One region of the Leifsonia poae genome, then DNA from elsewhere that is predicted to be linked to it. Evidence: predicted binding sites of a transcription regulator. Region 1 holds the regulator's gene; each other region holds the start of a gene.

Region 1 (2,263 bases):
TGGTTCAGCGAGACGATGTCGGCGATCACGTCGCGCGGGTCGGCACTCGGCGCGACCTTCTCCGCGATGCTCCAGAGCGACTGCCCAGAGGAGACCGTCACATAGTGGAACTGCACGTGCGCCTGTTCTCCGGAGGCGGCGGCTCCCCCGCCGTTGAGCGCGAACACGAGCGCGCCGATCACGAGAGGCACCGCGGCGAGCGACGTGAAGACCACGCGCCCACGGCGCGTGAGGTGCAGGCGCGTGGTGGCGCCCTCGGGAACGGTGAAGCCCGACGGTGACATGGTTACCGTTGCTGTGCTCATGTTCTTGACCTCCTAAGATTCCGCATCCGCTGCTTGGCCGGCAGGGCGGATGCGAAGCTGTGTTCCGAATATATCTTCGAATGTTCGAAACCACAACCATGCGATTCGGGAGAAAACATCGAAGACATTCGAGACACGCTCGAACATATGTTTGTTTTACCCCTGCATCGTGGATACAGTTTCGATTGTCTGGAGTTCACCCAACCAGGCACCACCGACATTCGCACCACGCCGGATGCGCCAGGCGGGTCACGAAGGGACGACAGTGTCGAACGACAACCAGACAGCGCGGGAGCGCGGCGGCACGCGACGACGCAAGAACCTCAGCGAGAAGCAGCTCGCCATCCTCGAGATGATCAGTCGTTCCGTCAGCCAGCGCGGCTATCCGCCGAGCATGCGCGAGATCGGTGACGCCGTCGGCCTCTCCTCGCTTTCCAGCGTCACGCACCAGCTCAACCAGCTGGAGCTGAGCGGCTACCTGCGGCGCGACCCGAACCGTCCGCGCGCCCTCGAGATCCTCATCGACGTTCCGTCCACCTCGGCCACCCCCGACTACGAGAGCCAGATCCCGGTCGGCGACGCCGCGATGGTTCCGCTCGTCGGCCGTATCGCCGCCGGCATCCCGATCACCGCCGAGCAGCAGGTCGACGAGGTCTTCCCGCTGCCGCGGCAGCTCGTCGGCAACGGTGAGCTCTTCATGCTCAAGGTCGTGGGCGAGTCGATGATCGATGCGGCTATCTGCGACGGCGACTGGGTGGTCATCCGCTCGCAGAACACCGCCGAGAACGGCGACATCGTCGCGGCGATGCTCGACGAGGAGGCCACCGTCAAGGTGTTCCGTCAGCGCGACGGTCACACCTGGCTACTGCCGCGCAACTCGAACTTCGAGCCGATCCTCGGCGACTTCGCCGAGGTGCTCGGCAAGGTGGTCGCCGTTCTCCGCGCGGTCTGATCCTTCCCTCGACACATTTGTGCCGAATGTCACCTCGTCGTGCGTCAGAGGCGACATTCGGCACAAATGTTCGCCCTCTGGGGGTGGCTAGGCCCAGCCGAGTTCGTGGAGGCGCGCGTCGTCCAGCCCGAAGTAGTGGCCGATCTCGTGCACCAGCGTCACCCGCACCCGCGCCCGCAATTCATCGAGGGTCGCGCTGTGCTCGGCGAGGTTGTTCTTGTAGAGCGTGATGCGGTCGGGCAGTTCACCGAAACCGTAGTAGCCGCGTTTGGTCAGCGGATGCCCGCTGTAGAGCCCGTACAGGCGCGGTCGCGCGCCGGCCGGCTGATCTTCCAACAGGATGGCCACATTCTCCAACGGCTCCACCATGTCGCGCGGCAGACCGTCGTAGACGTCGTTCACCATCGCCTCGAAGTCCCCATCCGAAATCTCGACCATGAGCCCATCCTCCCCTGCCGCCATGGTTTTCGCGCGCCACCGCATCCATCTCACGGCTCCGTCGGAGATCCGGCCGCTTTCGCCCCGGATCTCCGACGGTACTGGGAATGCAGGGCTCGTCAGGCCGTCACGCCGGCTTTGGCCCGAACCGCCCGGGTCGCCTCGATGATGTTGCGCAGCGACGCGACCGTCTCGTCGTACCCGCGGGTCTTGAGCCCGCAGTCCGGGTTCACCCACAGCTGCCGGCCCGGGATGGCGCTCAAGGCCGTCTCGAGCAGCTCCGTCACCTCGGCGACGCTCGGCACGCGCGGCGAGTGGATGTCGTAAACGCCCGGACCGATGCCGTGCTCGAATCCGGAGGTCTGGATGTCGTGCACGACTTCCATCCGCGAACGGGCCGCCTCGATGCTCGTCACGTCGGCGTCGAGATTGCGGATCGCGTCGATCACCACGCCGAACTCCGAATAGCAGAGGTGCGTGTGGATCTGCGTCTCGTCGCGCACGCCGGCGGTGGAGAGCCGGAATGAGCCGACCGACCAGTCCAGGTATTCGGCGTGGTCGGCCTTCT
Region 2 (2,263 bases), 2.4 Mb from region 1:
CCCGGGGGATGTGTACCCCGCCGATTTCGGGCGGCGCGCTGCTTGCCGACGCTTCAGAACAGTGTCGGCTGTGCTCCGCTCAGAGCGACCCCGATCGCTTCGGCCGGCACCTCTTCCTCGAGGAGACGGCCGCCACCCGCGTTCCCGACGGCGATGCCCGCCCCCGCTCGGATCTGTCGTTCACCCTCCCCGTCGCGGAGCATCCCGAGCGCCGTCGAGCGCACACCCCCGGTGAGCGGATCTTCTTCGCCACGTTCGAGCCCGTGCGCACGGATGAGCGGCTTGATCTTGGCCGCCAGCCACTGCCGGTAGCCTTTCGGGGCTCCAGCCCCGCCCCCGTACATGCGCCGATAGACCGGGAGGAGCTGGGGATGCTCACGCTCGAGCCAGAGGTAGTACCACTCTTTCACCCCGGGCTTGAGGTGCAGGGCCGTGTAGAGCACCGAGCTCGCTCCCGCGGCCTTCGCCTGCCGCAGGGCCTCGTCGAGGTGTGCCCTACTGTCGGTGAGGTACGGCAGGATCGGCATCAGGAAGACCGCGCAGGCGAGTCCGTGTTCGCGCACCGCCGTCACTGTGGCCAGCCGAGCTTTGGTGGTCGGTGTTCCTGGTTCGACCGACTGCTGGAGTTCGTCGTCGTAGACCGCGATGGAGAGGGCGAGGTCGACCGGCACCCGGGTGGCCGCCTCCGCGATCAGGTCGAGATCCCGTCTCAGCAGCGACCCTTTGGTGAGGATGCTGAACGGCGTTCCGGTGTCGGCGAGGGCGTCGATGATGCCGGGCATCAGCGCATACCGCCCTTCAGCCCGCTGGTACGGGTCGGTGTTGGTTCCGAGTGCGACCGGATGGCGCGCCCAGCTCGGCTTTCTCAGTTCTTTGCGCAGCACCTCGGCCACATTGACCTTGACGATGATCTCGTTGTCGAAGTCTTTGCCGCCGTCGAGGTCGAGGTATGAGTGGGTGGGCCGGGCGAAGCAGTAGACGCAGGCATGAGAGCAGCCGCGATACGGGTTGATGGTCCAGCCGAAGGGCATCGGCCCTCCGCCCCCGGGAATCTTGTTCAGCGCCGACTTCGCCAGCACTTCATGGAAGGTGATTCCCGCGAACTCCGGTGTGCGCACCGAGCGCACGAGGTTGTTGAGACGGGCCAGCCCCGGCAGCGTCGACGGCTCTTCTGTGGTGAGTTCCTGCCCGCTCCATCTCATGCCCCCATTCGAACATATGTTCGAATATGCGTCAAGCGGAGCGCCGACCTCATCCGACGGTCTCATACCGGAGGACGACGTGTCACCCTCCGGGAGCAGGCCCATTTCATACGCACGGACGATTCGCCGCGACCGCAGCCGGGAGAGGCTGGAACCACGATCCACAAGGAGAATCACCATGAACACTGTCACCCTTCCCACTACGGCCGAAGGCTACGTCCTGCTCTCCGACCCCACCAACTCCCACCTGCTCTTCGATACCGCGGGACTGCACCTGATCGGGTCGACGGTCATCGATCTCGGATCCTGCGCCGACGAGACCGCCGCCGCCTGACATCGGCGGTCTCGCTCACCTCCACGCCCACTCACCCCACAAGCCGGCCGCCCACCATCGCTACGCGCGCCCCGGTCCATTCGGTGCGGAGCCAGCGGTCGTGGCTGGCTACGACCACGGCGCCCGGATACCCGCCGAGAGCCGCCTCCAATTCGGTCGCGAGCGACAGCGAGAGGTGGTTCGTCGGTTCGTCCAGCAGAAACACATGCGGTGGCCTGGCGAGGATCAACGCCAACGCCAGACGCCGCTGCTGACCGATCGAGAGGCGGCCGACCGGGCGATCGACGTCCCTCGGGGCCACGAGGCCGAGCCCGGTGAGCGGGACACTCTCCGCCCGCCGCTCCCCCAGGGTCTGCTCGTAGATGCGGCGGGGGCTCGCCTCCGGGTCGGCGAACCGCACATCCTGCTCCAGCAGCCCCACCCGTAGACCTTTGCGCCGGGTGATCACTCCCCCGTCGAGCGCGAGCACTCCGGCCAACGCCGCGAGCAGCGTCGACTTTCCGGCACCGTTGTGACCGGTGATCAGGATGCGCGACTGCGGCTCCACCAGGAACGACGAGACCTCGATGCGGTCGGCGATGCGCGCATCCTTCGCCTGCAGCAGCAGACCGGTCTCCACCCCGAGCGCCTGGGACCCGCTGGGGATTCCGGCGAAACTGAGAAGGGCCGGCGGCTTGCGCACCTGGTTCTCCTTCAGCTCCTCGAGACGCCCCGTCGAGTTCTTGAT
Region 3 (2,263 bases), 360 kb from region 1:
GTGCGTCGAACCATGGCCACCTCGGATGCGGCCGTCCACTTCGTCATGGACAGCCGCGACGATGTGACCGGTCGTGTCTCGGAATGGCCGGCGCTGCATCCTGGGCCGGGCGTCGGGTCTCAGGATCTCGCCCGCGAGGCGGTCGCCTCGCTCGCCTCCGCGTATGCGGCTGCCGGCGACAGGGTCGGCTTCGACGACCTGGCCAACGCGACCCGGGGCATCCAGCCGCGCGGGGGCACCCGGCACCTTCAACGCGTGCTCCGTTCGGTGGCCGTGACAGGACCGAGCGGAGCGGCGACCGAACGGGTTCGCCCCCCGATCGTGGTGCCGGGCGCCCTCGTGTTCGTGCTCTCGACCTTTCTCGACGAGCAGTCGCTGCGGCTGGCCCTCGTTTGGCGAGCGGCCGGGCATCGGGTGATCGCCGTCGATGTGCTCCCGACGCTCCACACCGGCGATCTGCCGGGGCGCGATCTGCTTGCGCTGCGGGTGGTCGAGCTCGAGCGCAAGCTGCGGTTCCGCCGCCTGGCCGCCGCGGGCATCGACCTGCTCGCCTGGCAGGACGCAGGCGGCGAGCGGCGCGAGGCGCGTCTGCGCGAGCTGAGCCGGCCCAGGAGGATGAGGTGAACGGGGATGCGGTTGGGGTGAGCGGGGAGGCGGTGAACAGGGAGGTCGAGGCGGCGAAGCCACAGCTGGGGTTCACGGTGCCGGCCTGGTCGCTCCGTGCGCTCTTCGCGGTCGTCGCGATCGCGCTCTGCGCCGCCTTGGCCGGTTCCGAGCTCTGGCTCGTAGTGTCTCTCGCGCTCGCCCTCGCGGCAGTCGTGGTTCCTCGCTGGATGACGGCCTGGTTCCTGATCGGCGTCCTCGTTCTCGCCTCGCTGCTGCACGGTCAAGCCCTCACGGATTGGCGGACATACACCCTGATCGCGGGCGCGCACGCTCTTCACCTGCTGGCCTCCTGGATGCTCGTGGTCGCGCCCGGCGCGCGTCTTCAGCCGGCCGCTCTGTGGCCGAGCACGCGTCGGTTCCTCCTGATCCAGATCCCCGTGCAGCTCGTCGCCGTCGGTGCCCTCGCGCTCGCGACGACCGCGTCGGCGGGATTCGCCTGGCTCGCCGTGGTGGGAGGCCTCGCCATTGCGGGCGTCGTCGCGCTGCTCGCGGGGCCGCTCCTGAGTGGGCCCCGGAACTGACAGCGCTCTGTCGGTGGTGCGGCATAGACTCGGCGCGTGCCGGGCAGAGCTGTCAGCATCCGGGTGTCGGGGGAGCACGCTACAATCGAACATACCTTCGATGCGCGGTGGGCGAACACGGCCCGGCATCGGCACGGAAGAGCGGAGAATTGGTCGAGTGAGCGGAATCATCCAGTGAGTGTGAGCAAGGTGACCGGGTCCCATCTCAGCGTGCGTGGTGCCCGCGTGCACAATCTGCACAATGTCGACCTCGAGATCCCGCGCGATTCCCTGGTGGTCTTCACCGGTCTCTCGGGTTCGGGCAAGTCGTCGCTCGCATTCGACACGATCTTCGCCGAGGGTCAGCGCCGCTATGTCGAGTCGCTGTCGGCCTACGCGCGCCAATTCCTCGGTCAGGTCGACCGGCCAGATGTCGACTTCATCGAGGGTCTCAGCCCCGCGGTCTCGATCGACCAGAAGTCCACGAACCGCAACCCGCGCTCGACTGTGGGGACGATCACCGAGATCTACGACTACATGCGCCTGCTCTGGGCGCGCATCGGTGTTCCCCACTGCCCCGTCTGCGGTGAGACGATCCAGCGCCAGACGGTGCAGCAGATCGCCGACCAGCTCATGGAGCTCGAGTCGGGTCGGCGCTACCAGATCCTCAGCCCCGTCGTCTCGCAGAAGAAGGGCGAGTTCGTCGACCTCTTCAAAGAGCTCGCGGCGAGCGGTTACTCCCGGGCACTCGTCGATGGCGAGCCGGTCCAGTTGAGCGATCCGCCCACACTGAAGAAGCAGTACAAGCACGACATCTCCGTCGTCGTCGACCGTCTCGTGGCCGGTCCAGACATCCTCAGCCGCCTCACCGATTCCCTCGAGACGGCGCTGCGCCTCACCGACGGCCTCGTTCAGGTGAACTTCGTCGACGCCGAGGGGCCCGAAGCGTGGCGCTCGTTCAGCGAGAAGCTCTCCTGCCCGAACAACCACCCGATCCAGCTCACCGAGATCGAGCCCCGCACCTTCTCGTTCAACGCCCCGTTCGGCGCCTGCCCGGAATGCTCCGGCCTCGGAACGCGCATGTCGGTCGACGAAGA

The links. The regulator LexA, encoded in region 1, represses DNA repair genes until DNA is damaged. The targets are predictions, from matches to a motif close to TCGAACANNTGTTCGA.
Region 2: the regulator LexA is predicted to act here: its motif matches at 1,211-1,226, upstream of K5L49_RS16310 (Rv2578c family radical SAM protein).
Region 3: the regulator LexA is predicted to act here: its motif matches at 1,273-1,288, upstream of uvrA (excinuclease ABC subunit UvrA).

The regions. Positions count from the first base shown of each region.
Region 1 is NZ_JAIHLP010000002.1:906,933-909,195, forward strand. It holds gene K5L49_RS04970 (LysM peptidoglycan-binding domain-containing protein) at 1-305, opposite strand, end outside; gene lexA (transcriptional repressor LexA) at 541-1,257, shown strand; gene K5L49_RS04980 (metallopeptidase family protein) at 1,345-1,695, opposite strand; gene metE (5-methyltetrahydropteroyltriglutamate--homocysteine S-methyltransferase) at 1,815-2,263, opposite strand, start outside.
Region 2 is NZ_JAIHLP010000002.1:3,259,746-3,262,008, reverse strand. It holds gene K5L49_RS16310 (Rv2578c family radical SAM protein) at 54-1,202, opposite strand; gene K5L49_RS16305 (hypothetical protein) at 1,381-1,536, shown strand; gene K5L49_RS16300 (ABC-F family ATP-binding cassette domain-containing protein) at 1,568-2,263, opposite strand, start outside.
Region 3 is NZ_JAIHLP010000002.1:545,596-547,858, reverse strand. It holds gene K5L49_RS03325 (DUF58 domain-containing protein) at 1-624, shown strand, start outside; gene K5L49_RS03320 (hypothetical protein) at 621-1,187, shown strand; gene uvrA (excinuclease ABC subunit UvrA) at 1,377-2,263, shown strand, end outside.